Regions from separate parts of the Rummeliibacillus sp. NPDC094406 genome, predicted to be linked through region 2. Evidence: riboswitches for the same ligand, from Rfam matches in the RefSeq annotation. Region 2 holds a riboswitch; each other region holds the start of a gene.
The links. A riboswitch is a leader RNA that binds a small molecule or an ion and turns the genes downstream of it on or off. The one in region 2 is predicted to bind cobalamin.
Positions count from the first base shown of each region.

Region 1 (3,172 bases), on a different contig from region 2:
TAATCGTTAAGTACGCAATTTTTTCATATAATTCATCTGCAAATTTAACTGCTGCTTCCGACTCCCAAGCAATACCTGAAGTAGCAAGTAGATGATGCCAACCAAATGTACCAAGGCCAATTCCACGATAACGTGCATTCGTATGAGCCGCTTGTTTTACTGGGATTGCATTTAAATCAATCACATTATCAAGCATACGTACTTGAATTGGAATTAAGCGTTCTAATACATTTGCTGGTATTGCTCTACCCAAGTTAATAGAAGATAGATTACATACAACAAAATCTCCTGGTTTACGGCGAGTGACGATCATATCATTTTCAAGTTCTACTGACTCAAATTCTGTTGGTGACATATTTTGTGCGATTTCTGTACACAAATTAGATGAGTAAATCATGCCTTTATGTTTGTTTGGATTTTTACGGTTAACCTCATCACGATAGAACATAAATGGTACGCCTGTTTCTAACTGACTGCGCATAATTCTTTTCATAATATCAATTGCTGGTACGGCTTCACGTGACAATAAAGTATTTTGCACACATGCTAAGTAGTTTGCACGGAATGAACCTTCGCCGCGTTTTTCATCATAACAATCTTCTAATCCAAATCCCATAAGGGAACGTACTTCATAAGGGTCAAACAAATACCAATCATCACGATTTTCTACTGCTTCCATGAAAATATCTGGTAGACATACACCTGTGAAAATATCATGTGCACGCATGCGTTCATCACCATTATTTAATTTCAAATCAAGGAATGAAAAAATATCTTTATGCCAGACATCCAAGTAAACCGCAATCGCTCCTTGACGTTGTCCAAGCTGGTCTACCGATACGGCTGTATTATTTAATTGCTTGATCCATGGAATTACACCGCTAGATGCACCTTTAAATCCACGAATAGACGCACCACGGCTACGGACTTTACCCATATATACCCCAATACCACCACCAAATTTAGAAAGTGTCGCAACATCTGTATTGGAATCGTAAATACCTTGCAAACTATCATCTACTGTATCGATAAAGCAGCTTGATAATTGTCCGTGTGTCTTTCCGGCATTTGATAATGTAGGTGTTGCTGTTGTCATATACAGATTACTCATCGCCCAATAAGCTTCTTTTACTTTTTCAATACGATCTTCTTTTTCATTTTGCATTAACGTCATAGCAATGACCATCCAGCGTTCCTGTGGTAGTTCAATTGGCGTTTTATCAAAATCACGTGTCACATATCGATCTATTAATGTTTTTAGTCCTATATATGTAAAAAGTTCATCCCGTTTTGACTCTATTGTGAAGGCCAGTTGTTGTAGTTCGTCTTCTGAATAAGCTTCTACTAACACCGGATTATAGAGACCTTTTCCAACTAGTTTATGTACTTGTTCTGGAAATACTTTATAGACATCTTCTACAGTAACTTGTCGCTCAACAGCAGCTTTTTGATAGATTTCCATTAGTAATAGACGTGCAGCAGCAAATGTCCAATAGGGTTCGTTTTCATCTAGAAAGCTTAATGCATCTAATGCTAGTGCTCTAGTCCATTCTCCATCTGCCGCATCAGGATGTTTATGCACAAAACGTTCATGCTTACGTCGTAAAGGACTCATTTCCTCTTTGCCAAATTCAGCCTCTAATCGCTGCAATACTGTTTCTTTTTCATCTATTATTGTTACCATATCGTCGTCTCCTTTTTACACAAAATAAAAGCGACTGTTCGCCTTCATCGGCAGAACAGTCGCTCTAGTTGAAATGGAAACAAAATCACAGCAAAAAAATTCCACATAACAGTGAATGAATGTGCTGCAATTATTTGCCCCCACTTCTCAACCCCCGAAGAAAGTGTCGCAAAACGAAAATTTGGCAGGTCTACTGGCTTGTGTTTCATCCATTTTGTCATCCTTCCCAAGCATTGCTCAGTGGCTTTTTGACAAATGTCCACACCTACAGTTGCGGGGACAGCTTCGGCATTGAACCGAATTCCCTTTTACACCATTGCTGGTACCAATTATCGTCTTTATACTATATATTGTGTTTTTATAATATATATAATCTAACATATTGTGTTTGTCTTAGACAAGCAGAATTGCACAATTAAAGAAAAAGAACTACCAAGTGAACATATATTTTTGAATATACTAGATTCTTAATTATATTTGTTCTATATCAAATAGCTTTGTAGCATACCCAATAGCTGAGGAAAGCTGCCCTTCATAGGCATTTTTTTAAAGCGACTCCTATTGACAAGATTATTTCAATACCAATTTTTCTTTTTTATTGAATCTCTAATCTTCGTAATCTTTATTACTTAGAACATCTCCAGTTTTTGCATCGATTTTAATTGCGTATTGATATGTGTCATCTTTAACTTCTACATCATATACCGAAAATGGTTTGGCCCCACCCGCATAAAGTGTTCGCCCGCAGTGGAAATCAACGGGTTATATTTATCTATCTATATATTGTAAAAGAAAAAAGTCTGTAGACAAACTCGAAATTCTTCGAGTTTGTCTACAGACTAAAGAACCTTTAAGGCCCTTTTTTCTTACATAAATACGATAATAGCAAGTACGATTGCCAATACTATACGATAAATCGCAAATGGAACTAATTTTACTCTTGATACTAATTTTAAGAAGAACTTAATTGAAATAAGCGCAAAGACGAATGCACTGATAAAGCCAGTTACATAGAAGCCCATGTCGCCGAAATTAATTTGATCCCAGTGTTTAAGAAGTGATAAAAGACTTGCACCTGCCATAATTGGTACTGCCATGATAAACGTGAAATCTGATGCTGTACGGTGGTCTAAACCAAGTAATACCCCACCGGAAATAGTTGCACCAGAACGTGAAAAACCTGGCCATAATGATAAGCATTGAATTAGGCCGATTTTAAAGGCTTGTGCATAGGATAAATCATCTAATGAAGTAACTTTCGGTCTCTTTGGTCCAAATTTATCTGCTATAATCATAAATATTGCTCCAACGAACAGACTAAAGATAACGGGTTTAATACCAAATAAATGACTATCGATAAAATTCTCTAATAATACACCTAATACACCTGCAGGAATTACGCCAATAATAACATGTAATAAATTGAATCGATGATGTGGTTTTTGCCCTTCTATTTTATATAAACCAACAAGGCTCAGCATTCGTTTC
Region 1 is NZ_JBIWGZ010000005.1:239,699-242,870, forward strand. Features, by position in the region: gene ACIQ4I_RS14910 (ribonucleoside-diphosphate reductase subunit alpha) at 1-1,684, opposite strand, end outside; cobalamin riboswitch at 1,851-2,028, opposite strand; gene ACIQ4I_RS14915 (undecaprenyl-diphosphate phosphatase) at 2,551-3,172, opposite strand, start outside.
Region 1: it holds a riboswitch for cobalamin, as region 2 does, so the genes downstream of both, ACIQ4I_RS14910 (ribonucleoside-diphosphate reductase subunit alpha) here and ACIQ4I_RS01870 (energy-coupling factor ABC transporter permease) in region 2, are expected to answer to the same signal.

Region 2 (3,172 bases):
TTGTAATATGTTTAAAATCCCCAGGACCAAAACCAACGACATAAAGTTTCCCTTGTGATGTCATGCAAACCTCTCCTTTACAAATTATTTGTTTTTATCGATTCCTGTAATGGACGCGACCTCTGGATTTAATATCATTTCACCATTTTCCATACGATAAATTGTATGTTGTTCATTTTGTTGCTCTATACAATCTTTTACAATCCCACGGCCAATATCAGTTGTTGATGCTTTGTACCAACTCCCTTGTGGATAAGCAATTACAATGCATGCATCTTTACAACGGCCATTACATCGTGTTCTAGTGGTATGGATTTGTTCATCCATACCTAGTTGTGCAATTTCTTCACGAATTGCTAGCGTAATTTCTTCTGCACCTTTCTTCATGCAAGAACTTCCATTACAAATGAATAAATGACTTTTCATCCCAGATAAATTCCAAGTTGTCATATTCAACCTCCAATTAATTAAAATAAGATGGAGAAAAAAGGAAAATAAAAAACCTTAATTCCAAGAATTAAGGTTTAAAAACTAGATAATTCAGAAAAATAGCCAAATATAAAATGACATTCTGCTCTTATAGTCTTTACCTTTCCCTCCGAAAAGTATCGTACTTCTGTTTTTAAAAGCAGGTTTCCTGGCTTACACTTCATCTTACTCTGATCTCTTCCCAGTCTTCTTCGACCAGTGAGTATGTATCATTTCATCCATGTTACAGTAGCGGGGGCTGCATCGGATTCTAACCGATTTCCCTATTATCCCTTTGTGAAATTACAAGGGCACTTTTAAAATAATATGAAATTGTATAATATAGTAAAATTAAAAACTGACATAATCATATACTATTTCCAGACAATTTGAAATAGATTTTTTTATTCAAGTCCATTTTACAGAACGTTACTGTTGAAATTTATGCACAATATTTCTAAATACTATATTAGTTTATCTTTTTTAAGACAATCTTTCTTTTGCAAAATTTCTTTGTAAAAAATATAGTAGTATTGGAAATATAACCATGCTACACTAGATTAGTAATCTAACAATTCAATAAACTTTATGGTGCTAAATATTGAGATTTAGCTGAAAAGGGAAGTTTGTGAAATACAAACGCGGTCCCGCCACTGTAAAGACGAGTTATGTTTTTCTATGCCACTGTCAACGATGGGAAGGTAAAAACATAATGAAGACTCTAAGCCAGGAGACCTGCCATAAAGTGTGGATTTGTATCAGCCTACGAGGATAGGTGTGAGTATAGCTATGCTTTTTTGCAAAGCATTGTTTTACTATTCGTTAACACTTCTTCTGTTGGAAGAAGTGTTTTTTTATGTCCTGTTTGGTTTATTAGGAGGTGTATCTCGTTAATTCACGAACAATTGAATATAAAAATGGAGGAAAGATTAAATGATTAAGTTTAAGAACTTAGTAAACTGGAAGCTAATATATTTCCTATTAGCACTGTTGATCATACCAAAACCTGCATTCGCCATGCACATTATGGAAGGTTTTTTACCCGTTGAATGGGTAATTTTCTGGTGGGCTGTTACCATTCCGTTTTTAATAATTGGATTCCGTTCTATTAGAAAAACGATTGCAGAAAACCCAGAAACAAAAATGATGTTAGGCTTATCAGGCGCTTTTGCATTCGTATTATCTGCATTGAAAATTCCGTCTGTTACAGGAAGCTGCTCTCATCCTACTGGTGTTGGCCTTGGTACTGTTTTATTTGGGCCGTTTGCAATGAGTATTGTAGGTTTTATAGTACTTTTATTCCAAGCTTTGTTGCTAGCTCACGGTGGACTAACTACTTTAGGTGCTAATGCTTTTTCAATGGCAATCGTAGGACCACTTATTTCATATGGTGTATTTAAGGGTGTTACCAAAATAGGATTCTCATTTTCTTGGGCAGTGTTTTTAGCTGCTGCACTTGGCGATTTGGGTACCTATGTTGTAACATCTATCCAATTAGCACTTGCTTTCCCATCTGAAGTTGGTGGTTTCTTTGCTTCATTCACTAAATTTAGCAGTATTTTCGCTCTCACTCAAATTCCTTTAGCAATTAGTGAAGGTATTCTTACAGTTGTGATTATGAACTTCTTACAAAAATACAATTTAGCAGAATTAAAAGCTTTGAAAGTCTTTAAAAAAGGTGCTGAACAATCATGAAAAAAAATATAATATTAATCGCGATGGTAGTTATATTGGCTGTTCTGCCACTGTTCTTCCAAAAAGGGGCGGAATTTGGTGGATCGGATGATCAGGCTGAAGCAGCAATTACGAAAATTGATTCTTCCTATAAACCTTGGTTCTCAAGCATTTGGGAACCGCCAAGTGGCGAAATTGAAAGTTTATTATTTTGTTTACAAGCTGCTATAGGTGCTGGTTTTATCGGCTATTTCATCGGCTTCTCACGTGGAAGACACAAAAAAGAAGATAGTAAAGAAGGCAAAGGTAAGCATGTTACTCATTGATCAATATGCTTATATCAATCGCCTAGTAAAGACGCATCCAGTAGAAAAAATCGTTTTATCCTTTTTTCTATTATTATTTTCATTAACCGTAAAAGATGCGCTCATCTCACTCATCACATTTTTTGTTATGAGTTCACTTACAATATTGGTAGCTAAAATTCCATGGCAATATTATTTGAAAATGTTATGTATCCCTGGCGTTTTCCTGATAAGTAGTATGATTGGTATTTTACTATCGTTTACCCGACACCCTGAGCTTATTCATACTGCAATTTGGCAATTTCAATTGTTCGATTGGTCTGTTTATATTTCATCACAAAGTGTCAAAATGAGCATTCAGTTATTCTTTTCTGTGTTAAGCAGTATAAGTTGTTTATATTTTTTAACTTTAACAACACCGGTACATGATTTAATGCAAGTATTAAAAAAATGTAGAGTACCTCAATTATTAATCGAATTAATCGAACTTACGTATAGATTCATATTCGTTTTTTTAGAGAAATCATTTGAAATTTTCCAATCACAAAATTCAAGACTTGGATATCTTTCAATTAAAAGAGGGTTGCATTCTTTAGGAATGCTTATTTCTTCTTTATTTGTCCATGTTTTTCAGCGTTCTAAGGAATTATCAATGGCTATGAATTCTCGTGGTTACGATGAATCCATGGTTTATCTTGAGGATCCTTACCAATATTCTGCTAGAA
Region 2 is NZ_JBIWGZ010000001.1:380,311-383,482, reverse strand. Features, by position in the region: gene cobJ (precorrin-3B C(17)-methyltransferase) at 1-64, opposite strand, end outside; gene ACIQ4I_RS01875 ((2Fe-2S) ferredoxin domain-containing protein) at 85-450, opposite strand; cobalamin riboswitch at 611-802, opposite strand; cobalamin riboswitch at 1,041-1,225, shown strand; gene ACIQ4I_RS01870 (energy-coupling factor ABC transporter permease) at 1,402-2,163, shown strand; gene ACIQ4I_RS01865 (energy-coupling factor ABC transporter substrate-binding protein) at 2,160-2,468, shown strand; gene cbiQ (cobalt ECF transporter T component CbiQ) at 2,455-3,172, shown strand, end outside.

Region 3 (3,172 bases), on a different contig from region 2:
ACCTTCGGTATAAGGTATATGTTCCACGAAAACTTCTACATCATTTCCGTTTGCATCTTTCCCCATTCTTTTATAAGTGTATTTTTCCTCAGTTACTTCTGTTAACTCTACAACACTTTGTGTTCCTTTAGATTTAGATTTGAGAATACGAAATTTTCCACTATTCGTGATAAAGAAAGTTCCATTATCGCGGCTATCTTTTGATGTTTTATCATAGAATTCGTATCTCGATGTTTTATCGTCATATTTTGCAAGGGCAATGAAGTTTGTGTTTTGTTGTGTTAAATCATTATTATTTTTATCATATACTTTTGTTCCTTGCCAAGTTGTACTTCCGAGAATCTTTGCAATTTTTACTCCTGTATTTAACGTTGACTCTTCAATACCCTTTACTTCTGAATTAACGGGTATTTTTGTTCCATTTTTACTACCTGTAGTAATATCTTGTTTACCGAATCCTTGCCATTGACAAGCAGATAAAATTAACATATTTACTAGGACAAGTACCATCAATACTTTTTTCATATTTCAGCCTCCTTAATTTACTACCAGTACCAATGTTACCAATTTATAGAGTTTTAATACTTCTCATTCAACCTCTTTGAGTATTGTGGCGATAATCCAGCTGGAGGTATAAAAAATATAAAAAAGAGAATGATATGTTGAATTCTATTTTGGGAGGAATCATTATGAAAGTTGTTGCAATTGTAGGTAGTATCCGAAAAGATTCATATAACAAAAAACTAGCTGAATTTGTAAAAAAACATAATGCAGATAAGTTTGACATGGAAGTCTTAACTTTAAATGATTTACCTATGTACAATCAAGATAACGAAAATGATCCACCGCAATCTGTTGTAGATTTTAAAGCGAAGGTAAAAGCTGCCGATGCGGTACTTTGGGTAACACCAGAGTATAATGGGTCCATTCCGGGAGTATTGGGTAATGCAATCGATTGGCTATCACGAGTAGATCAAGTCATGATTGGTAAACCTTCTTGGATTATGGGTGCTTCGATGGGAGTATTGGGAACTGCGAAAGCACAAATGCATTTACGCGACATTTTATTTTCAATAGGATTATCATCTCCAATACTAATAGGCAATGATGTATATATTGGGGCTGTGCACACGAAATTTGATGATTCAGGAAATCTAACAGAAGAAGGAACGGTTCAATTTTTAGATAAAATAGTTGGTAACTTTTTAAAGTGGATGAAACAATATTAATTTATGCATGATAATCGTGAACAGCAGTAAAATCTCCTAGAAGAGAAGCTAACTGCTGTTTATTTTATATGTAATTTGTTATTTAGAGAAAAAACAATTGCCAAAACTTATCTTTCACAAAAACCAAATATTCGGTATAATGATAAACAATTCAATATATAAAGAAGTACGGTTCTCGACATATACCAAATGTTGAGTGAAAAGGGAAATCGGTGAAAATCCGATGCGGTCCCGCCACTGTAAGTGTGAGCAACTCGTAAACGGCCACTAAAAAGAATTGATTTTTTGGGAAGGCACGATGCGCGATGAACACAAGCCAGGATACCTGCCGAACTCAGATCACCAAATAACTACGAGGATAGAGTGGGTGCTAGTGTACTTGAATATACTGGAATCATGATGCCTCTCAAAAATACGAGAGGCATTTTTTATGGAGGAGGCATTTTTGTGAAAAAAATTTGGCAACTGGGTTTCTTACTAACAATGGCGTTTGTTCTACTTGTTGGATGCAATCAAAGCGAAACTCAAAAATCATCAACTGAAAAAAGTGAAAAGACTACTCAAACTACGGACAAAACAGCTACATACCCTATGACAGTAAAAGATGCGCTTGGGAATGAGGTAGAATTAAAAGAAGAACCGAAAAAAATCGTATCACTGATCCCAAGTAATACAGAAATCTTATTCGCACTAGGTTTAGACGACAAAATCGTTGGTGTAAGTGATAACGATGATTATCCAAAAGCTGCTACCAAAAAAGAAAAAGTAGGCGATATGCAGAAAATTAACATTGAAAAAGTACTAAGCTTAAAACCAGATGTCGTATTTGCACATGAATCGAATGCAAAGTCAATTGAATCGGGATTACAACAATTGAAAGATGCAGGGATTACCGTTTTTGTCGTAAAAAATGCAACAAACTTTGAAGAAACATATGACACCATCAAACAAATCGGTCAAATTACAAATCAACCACAAAAAGCGGATAAAATCGTTGCTGATATGAAAGCGAAAGTAAAAGAAGTACAAGATAAAGTAGCGAATGTTAAACAACGTACTGCTTTTGTTGAAACATCAGATGTACCTAATATTTACACAGCAGGTAAAGATACATTTATGCAAGAAATCTTCAACTTAGCGAATATAAAAAATGTTGCGGATGATCAATCAGGTTGGTTTAAAATTGATCCAGAGCAAATTGTCAAACGTAATCCCGATACTATTATTGTGATGGAAGATTATGTTCCAAATATCGTAGAGAAAGTAAAAAAACGTCCAGGCTTTGACAGTATTACTGCTGTTAAAAATAACGCAGTTGTGCTAGTAGATCAAAATTTAACAGCTCGTACAGGTCCTCGCCTTGCTGAAGGGTTAGAGGAAGTAGCGAAGGCTGTTTACCCAGAGGCGTTTAAGTGAAAAAGATCATAGTCGGTTATATCGTAGCTGTAATCATCCTATTGATGAGTATATGGCTCGGTATTTCCGTTGGTTCCGTAAAGGTGCCAATCAGTACGTTATGGAATATTGGAGTGGATGAAACAGCAACGAATATTTTATGGAACATTCGAATGCCTAGAGTAATTTTAGCAGGACTTGTTGGAGCAGCATTAGCCGTTGCAGGAACTGCCTTTCAAGGATTGTTAAAAAATCCACTTGCAGATCCATACACGTTAGGAGTGTCATCAGGTGCCTCAGTAGGCGCCGTGATGACGCTCTTTTTCAGTATTTCAACCCCTATTTTAGGTATCTTCACATTACCAACTTTCAGCATGATAGGGGCGCTCTTTGCAATGTTTGTTGTTTTAGGGTTTGCTAAATTAGTCGATCGTACGATGAAAATGGAAACCCTTATTTTAACAGGGATTATTGTGAGTTCTTTTTTAAGTTCCGTGATATCATTGATGATTGCCTTAACAGGAGAAGAACTTCGCCAAATTATTGAT
Region 3 is NZ_JBIWGZ010000005.1:132,530-135,701, reverse strand. Features, by position in the region: gene ACIQ4I_RS14435 (DUF4822 domain-containing protein) at 1-525, opposite strand, end outside; gene ACIQ4I_RS14430 (NADPH-dependent FMN reductase) at 690-1,229, shown strand; cobalamin riboswitch at 1,382-1,576, shown strand; gene ACIQ4I_RS14425 (ABC transporter substrate-binding protein) at 1,677-2,645, shown strand; gene ACIQ4I_RS14420 (FecCD family ABC transporter permease) at 2,690-3,172, shown strand, end outside.
Region 3: it holds a riboswitch for cobalamin, as region 2 does, so the genes downstream of both, ACIQ4I_RS14425 (ABC transporter substrate-binding protein) here and ACIQ4I_RS01870 (energy-coupling factor ABC transporter permease) in region 2, are expected to answer to the same signal.

Region 4 (3,172 bases), 320 kb from region 2:
AGTACCTCCTGTGTGCTCTTTACAAACTTAATGTTAGCAATAAAAACGGAGGGTTCTATGAGGTAAAATTTTCCCTACCTAATCCAAGGAAGGATAAAAGCTTGATATGAAAGGCTTGGCAAGTGGAATTTACAGTTTCATTACAAATGTTTCATTTTATATATTTTGTATTTTATACTAAATAAAGATAAAAAAACTAGTATTCTGAGTCAATTTCATAATGCTTTTCTAGTTTAAAAACACGAATATTTTTCTGGATATACAATTTAATTTTGAATTATGAAATTGCCTCTTCTAACAACCTATTTAAATCCTTTTTTGATTTTATCAAAATCACTTTATCTTGATATTGATTAAGCGTTTCTTGGATTAAATGTTTGCCCTTTTTTTCGTGGAATTTACTCCACTCAAACATCTTTCTCAGCATTTTAAATGTAGGATTATAATTGGCTTGTTCAATTTTCAATAGTTGTTTTATAAATCGTTTATTGATTCTATACATTCTAGTGAAATACGAAGGCTCTAAATAGATAATACTGTCTGCTGATTTTAAACTTGGTGATGTCCACATCTGATAATGTGCACCTTCAATAACCCATTTTTGATTTTCTATGATTTGCTGTAAAATTGAATCTCTTTCATTTTCTGAGCGACGAATATCACCATTTTCTGAACGAATCCAAACGATGTTATCTAATTCAAAATGATTACATTGATTAATTAAAGCGATTTTTTTCGCTATCGTTGTTTTTCCACTTCCTACAGGTCCAATGATATGAATTTTTTGACCAAGAGATTTAATCATTTTCCACCTCCGCTAACTTTTTATGTCACACATGAGTATCCAAGCTTCTAATAGTTTTTAAATTAATCATACATAAATAGAAAAATATTTGTTGAATTTATCAAGGTTATTACCATATGTTACAATAAAATAAAGATAAAGGTAAATTTGCGAGAGGGAATGTAATACCAATAAATATACAAGGAGGAAAATGATGAAACTTAAAAGTGTCCTTGTAATAATTATTCTTAGTACGTTTCTAGCTTCTTGTAGTAAGCCAATAGGTTATTTTGGTAAATGTCCTGATGCCATAATAGAATGGGTAGATGTGTTAATGATTCATGGCATAAAATATGAGCACCATTTTCCGGAACCAACTGATGAAAGCAGTAATTTGAATGTTGAAAAGGGAAAGAAAATAGGCGAAGTTCTTTATAAAATGGCTGATAATGCGTGTAATAATCATAAGATGAAAAACGGAGATGCTGCCTTTATTGAAAAAGGAACAGCTATTTATGAAGTAAATGGATATCCATCATCTTTTCTCGTTTTAGCAGATAATAAGGTGTATGTATCGCATCAGAACAAAAAAGCTAAAACAGCAAAAGAATTGTATCCGCTAAAAGAATATGTCCAAAATATTTACATTGAAAGTACAGAAGATGGAAGAAGATTGCATACTTTTTCGTCTTCATCCAGGAAAGAATTTATTGAAGCATGGGATAATTTAATAGTAAAAGATGTCGATTATACTGACGAACCAATTTTTTTAGAAATAGAATTGAAAAATGGAGTAACTTTTAGGCTTATTTATTCTGAAAAATCGAATGTTTTCACTATTGGTGTAATGGGGAATGAAAAAATAAAAGAGATTATACAAAAAGAATTACAACAAAGCTAGAGATATTGAATTTCAAAAATAAGTACTATTGCTTTCTAACTAATTCCCTAGTAATATAATTAATAGAAAATTCAATAAAAGTATAAGGTGCCTTTAGCAAAAGGAGAATAGGGAATGAAGTGAAAGTCTTCAGCGGACCCGCCACTGTATAGGGGAGTTTGATCAGAAATGCCACTGGATATTTTTATCTGGGAAGGCTGATGAAATGTTGACCCCGAGCCAGGAGACCTGCCTTATTACTTGAATAGAACAGATGATGGAAAAGTCTGCGGTTTATTTGTAATGCAAATAAACTGCAGGCTTTTAATTTTATTCGGGAGAGATGAAAATGAACTTATTACAACAAACTATTGAAAAAATTGAAGACTTGGATCAAGAAATGATGGCAAAGGCTCAACATAGAGTGGACAACCTGATCAAACCCCCAAAAAGTCTAGGGAAATTGGAAAGTATCGCAATACAACTTTCAGGTATTACTGGAGAGAGTTTTCCTTCAATTGACCAAAAAGCAATTATTGTGATGTCAGCGGATCACGGTGTGTATGAAGAAGGCGTTACGAATAATCCACAAATAGTGACTTTTGAACAAACTTTAAATATTGCAAAAGGAATCACAGGTGTCGGGACAATCGTAAAGGTTTCAGGTGCTAAAATTGTGACAGTTGATATAGGAGTAAAAGAAGACATCCCAAGTGATGCTGGAGTCATTATCCGAAAAATAAAAAAAGGAACAGACAATATGGCAAAAGGTCCTGCTATGACAAGAGATGAAGCGATCAAAGCCTTAGAAGTGGGTATTGAAATTGCCACAACGGAAATACAAAATGGGGTTAATTTACTAGGGACAGGCGAAATGGGCATCGGCAATACGACACCAAGTACAGCGATATTATCTGTTTTAGCCAATTGCGATCCGAAAGAAATTACAGGTAGAGGCGCGGGGCTTGGGCAAGGTGGATTAGCACATAAAATAGATGTCATTCGAAATGCCATTGCAACAAACCAACCCAATCCAGCTGATGGTATTGATGTGCTGGCAAAAGTCGGGGGACTAGAAATCGCCGGAATGGCTGGCGTTATGCTTGCAGCTGCAGCGAATCGGGTACCTGTTGTAGTCGATGGTTTAATTTCCAGTGTTTCAGCTTTAATCGCAGCTTCTATTGAACCAAATGTGAAGGATTATCTTATAACTTCACATGCCACTGAAGAACCAGGGGGAATAATAGCCAGTGAACTTTTAGGCAAAGAACCGATGTTAATGATGGACATGTGTCTAGGTGAAGGTTCTGGAGCAGCTTTAGCCTTCCCAATTATCGAAGCAGCATGTAGCATGATGAAAAATATGCCGACTTTTGAAGAAGTGGGAATGGAGATTTAATAACCGGTGCCATTCACTTACTTAATTCATATCATTTCAATTGATTACTAACAAAATCCCAACTATCTATTTCCAGTCATGGTTGTAGGTTTGTGAAAAAGTTTGATCA
Region 4 is NZ_JBIWGZ010000001.1:55,949-59,120, forward strand. Features, by position in the region: gene ACIQ4I_RS00250 (P-loop NTPase family protein) at 278-805, opposite strand; gene ACIQ4I_RS00255 (hypothetical protein) at 999-1,685, shown strand; cobalamin riboswitch at 1,754-1,935, shown strand; gene cobT (nicotinate-nucleotide--dimethylbenzimidazole phosphoribosyltransferase) at 2,014-3,063, shown strand.
Region 4: it holds a riboswitch for cobalamin, as region 2 does, so the genes downstream of both, cobT (nicotinate-nucleotide--dimethylbenzimidazole phosphoribosyltransferase) here and ACIQ4I_RS01870 (energy-coupling factor ABC transporter permease) in region 2, are expected to answer to the same signal.